One region of the Clostridium sp. DFI.1.208 genome, then DNA from elsewhere that is predicted to be linked to it. Evidence: predicted binding sites of a transcription regulator. Region 1 holds the regulator's gene; the other holds the start of a gene.
What was found. The regulator HrcA, encoded in region 1, represses chaperone genes, less so after heat shock. The targets are predictions, from matches to a motif close to TGTTAGCACTCNNNNNNNNNGAGTGCTAACA.
Positions count from the first base shown of each region.

Region 2: htpG (molecular chaperone HtpG) is a predicted target of HrcA. The motif match lies at 1,339-1,369, and genes of this name have one in related genera.

Region 1 is NZ_JANGCA010000008.1:26,640-28,838, reverse strand. Features, by position in the region: gene pgeF (peptidoglycan editing factor PgeF) at 1-71, opposite strand, end outside; gene hrcA (heat-inducible transcriptional repressor HrcA) at 354-1,370, shown strand; gene grpE (nucleotide exchange factor GrpE) at 1,381-2,001, shown strand; gene dnaK (molecular chaperone DnaK) at 2,022-2,199, shown strand, end outside.
Region 2 is NZ_JANGCA010000031.1:24,250-26,448, forward strand. Features, by position in the region: gene htpG (molecular chaperone HtpG) at 1-1,324, opposite strand, end outside; gene NE665_RS15315 (hypothetical protein) at 1,523-1,660, shown strand; gene proB (glutamate 5-kinase) at 1,830-2,199, shown strand, end outside.

The DNA of each region.
Region 1 (2,199 bases):
GGCAGGGAGGGGTTGCGCAGCGTAGTACCTGCAAGCAGCTCATCCTCGTAATTCCATTGAATATAATTCATATGATCATTCCTTCTTTCTTTTCTTATATATTTATAGTATATGTGTGTGTTGCCAGGTTTGCCCTGGGAAAAGTATATAGCAAGCGAGGGCACTTGGCAATCCATTTGCGTGAACATGTGCATTTTCTGACATTCCAGCAAAGCAAAGCACATTTTTTAAGATATTTTTAAAAATGAAGGACAATTTTTATGGATTTTAGCACTAAATGGTTGACAGTGCTAAAATATTGGAATATACTATTAGCAGACATAGAGGTTGAGTGCTAGAAAGGAGTGAACCATATGCTTACAAAACGCCAGACGGCGATCTTTAAAACCATTGTAGATGAGTTCACCCGGACAGCCGAACCTGTCGGTTCCAAAAAACTGATGGACCTGCTGGATTTCAACTGTTCAAGTGCCACCATCCGCAATGAGATGGCTGCGCTTGAGGATCTGGGTCTGCTGGAGAAGACACATACCTCCAGCGGTCGTATTCCCAGCAGCCGTGGATATCGATTCTATGTTGAAAATCTGATGGAGCGGGAGCTGGATGACGGTGTCAAGCATTCTTTGCAGGCCGTGTTTCAGGAGCGTCATTATTCGATGGATGAAATCGTCAGGAAAAGCTGTGATATTCTATCCCAGATGACCTCGCTGACCTCTGTCGTTTTAGGCCCGGAGAGCCGTTATCAGACGCTGCAGCACATACAGCTGTTTCCACTCAGTGACACCAGTGCGGTTGCAGTCTTCATCACGGATCACGGACATACGGAGAACAAGACATTCCACTTCAATACAGCCGTGAGCGTTGAGGATATCAAAACCTGCTGTAATCTGCTCAATGACAAGCTGAGCGGCACACCAATCAATGAGGTGGTGGAGCGCATGCAGCAGATTGAGCCGCTGCTGGCCAGTCATATTGCCCGTCACGAGGTGCTGTTTGAAGCCTTCGTCAATGCGTTCATGCGGTTTGCAACCGACCATGTATACTGCAGCGGACAAAGCAATATGCTGTATCAGCCGGAATTTGCAGATATCGAAAAGCTGAAGGAGCTTATGAAAATGCTGGAGGACAGCAGCTTGTTTCGACAGCTGGCCAATCATGAGGGCGATGTCGCCATTGAAATCGGCGGAGACAATGAATTGATTCAGGTCAATAATGTTGCCGTGGTATCCAGTAAGTTTAAGCTGAACGAGGATGAAGAAGGGGAACTGATGATCGTGGGACCTACCCGCATGCAGTACAGCCGTGTCGTTGCCCTTATGGAATATATGAGCAAAGTAATCGAAGATTTATACAGAAGTGAAAATCGATAAGGAGGTCATCATGCAGGAAGAAAAAGAAATTGTAAACGAGGAAGCAAAGACTGCCGAGCAAAGCGAAGAAGCAAAGACGGCGCAGGATGCTGCCAAGGCAGAAAAAAAGGATGCGAAGGATGCGGAAAAGGAAGATAAAAAATCCGCAAAATTCGGTAAGAAGAAAAAAATTGAGGAACTGGAAGAGGAAATCGTAAAGCTGAAGGAAGAGGCAGCCGCAAACAAAAATGCCTATTTCAAGGCGTATGCGGATACAGAAAATCTGAAGAAGCGTCTGCAGAGTGAAAGCGATAATGTTCGCAAGTACCGTATCCAAAGCTTTGCGATGGAAATTCTGCCGGTTCTGGATAACCTGGAGCGTGCGCTGGATGTCAAGGTCGATGATCAAAACATCAAAAACTACGCCAAGGGCTTTGAGATGATTTACCAGCAGCTGGTGCACATCCTGAATCAGGAGGGTGTAAAGGAAATCGAAGCGCTGGACAAGCCGTTTGATCCAAATTACCATCAGGCGCTGATGCAGGAGGCCAAGGATGGCGTGGAAAGCGGTATGGTCATCGAGGTCCTGCAAAAGGGATATATGCTGAAGGATCGTGTATTACGTGCAACACTTGTAAAGGTTAGCGAATAGATAAAAGGAGGATAACGATTATGAGTAAAATTATTGGTATTGACTTAGGAACAACAAACAGCTGTGTGTCCGTTATGGACGGTGGTGAATGCAAGGTCATCACAAATCCGGAAGGAAACCGTACAACACCATCTGTAGTCGCATACAAGAATGGTGAACGTATCGTCGGTGATGCCGCAAAGCGTCAGGTTGTTACAA
Region 2 (2,199 bases), on a different contig from region 1:
CCATGCGGTTGATATATTCATCCAGTGTAACCAGCTTCTGTTCCTTGCTGGAATAGAACATCAGCAGATCCTGCAGGGTTTCCTTGTTTGCGCCAAAATCATTGTAAACACCGAATTTGATCTGCAGACCAAAATTCTTCCAGAACTTCTCATACTCTTCACGATCATTGCGCAGCATCAGCAGCAGCTCGGATTTGATTTTCTTCTCAATACGGTTCGCAATCACCTTCAGCTGACGGTCGTGCTGCAGCATTTCACGGGAGATATTCAAAGATAGATCCTGTGAATCTACCAGTCCCTTTACGAAACGGAAATGCTCAGGAATCAGCTCTTCCGCATTATCCATGATGAAGACACCACGGCTATACAGCTGCAGCCCCTTCTTGTAATCCTGAGAATAATAGTTGAACGGTGCCTTACCTGGGATAAACATCAGCGTTGTAAAGGAAACTGCCCCCTCAACACTTGTATGAATCACCTTCTGCGGCTCTGTATAATCATTGAATTTGCTCTTATAGAATTCATCATATTCTTCTTTTGTTATTTCAGACTTGCTTCTCTTCCACAGTGGAATCATGGAATTCAGCGTTTTCAATTCCTTTACAGTTTCATACTTCGGTTCTGCAGGCTTATCCGCGTCCTCGTTTTCATTTTCCGGCTCGTCCACACGCTTGCTGGTTTCCACCCACATTTCGATTGGGTAACGGATATAGTCGGAATATTTCTTAATCAGACGCTCAATCTCATACTGCTGCAGATAGTCGTCATAATTCTCATCCTCCGTATTATCCTTCAGGTACAGCACGATTTCTGTTCCGTGCTCTTCTTTTTCACATTCATCAATGGAATAGCCGTCAACCGCATTGCTGCTCCACAGATATGCTGTTTCTTCCCCGTATTTCTTCGTCGTTACCTCCACACGGCTGGCAACCATAAATGCGGAATAGAAGCCGACACCAAACTGTCCGATGATATCCACATCATCCTTCTTCTCTGCCTCTTCCATCTCCTGCTTAAACGCCAGAGAGCCACTCTTCGCAATCGTTCCCAGATTGTCCTCCAGCTCATCCTTGTTCATACCCAGACCGTTATCTCGGATTGTCAGGGTGCGGTTTTCCTTATCTGCCTCCAGATAAATTTTAAAGCCGGATGTATCTACATCGCTCAGGTTATCAGACAGTGCCTGATAATACAGCTTGTCAATCGCATCACTTGCATTTGAAATCAGCTCTCTTAAAAAAATTTCCTTATGTGTATAAATAGAGTTGATCATCAGATCTAATAGACGTTTGGACTCAGCCTTGAATTGTTTCTTTCTCGCCATACGTAATTACCTCCTGTTAGCACTCGCTCTTTAAGTCTGCTAATAGTATATGCCAATATTTTAGCACTGTCAACACTTTAGTGCTAAAAACCATAAATTTTTTCATAGAAAAGCAGTTCCTCTTCCCTGATCTGGCATAAAGAAAATCATAAAGCTACAAATTTGTAAGACAAAGCGAGGCAAGGCAAATCAACAGCCATGAAATTTTTCATCGCCTGTCTGGTAAATATCAAAACAAGCCTGCACGACGCCATGACAGCATACCCAAAATACGGCAATGCATATGATAAAAAAGCAGGACAGTATGGCTGCTGTTCCCTCTGCGAAGCAGATTGAAGAGGCAAACAGAAGCATCCTCTACGGATATGCGTACAGCATTCCTCCTGTCAATCGGGACTTTCCAGCATCAATATCTGCTACAACCATAAAATATATAGAAAGCATTTCGTCTTTGTTTCTTCTTGGGTATAATAGAAGAAACAATTTTCAAAGGGGTTGTAAATAAATGAAAGATATGAAACAAATAAAAAGAATCGTTGTCAAAGTCGGCTCCTCCACGCTGACACATCCTGGCGGAGGCTTGAATTTTCAGCGCATAGATGCTTTAGCCATGGTGCTGAGTGATATAAAAAACAGAGGACTGGATGTTGTTTTAGTTAGCAGTGGAGCGGTTGCGGCTGGTGTTGCCAAGATGCAGATGCGCAAGCGTCCGGAGCTGATGCGGGAGAAACAGGCGGCAGCCTCCGTAGGACAATGTGAGCTGATGTTTATCTATGATAAATTTTTTTCCCAATACGGTCAAAGCATTGCACAGCTGTTAATCACCAAAACCGTCACCAAAAACGAAGTATTGCGTGCAAATGCCGTGAATACTC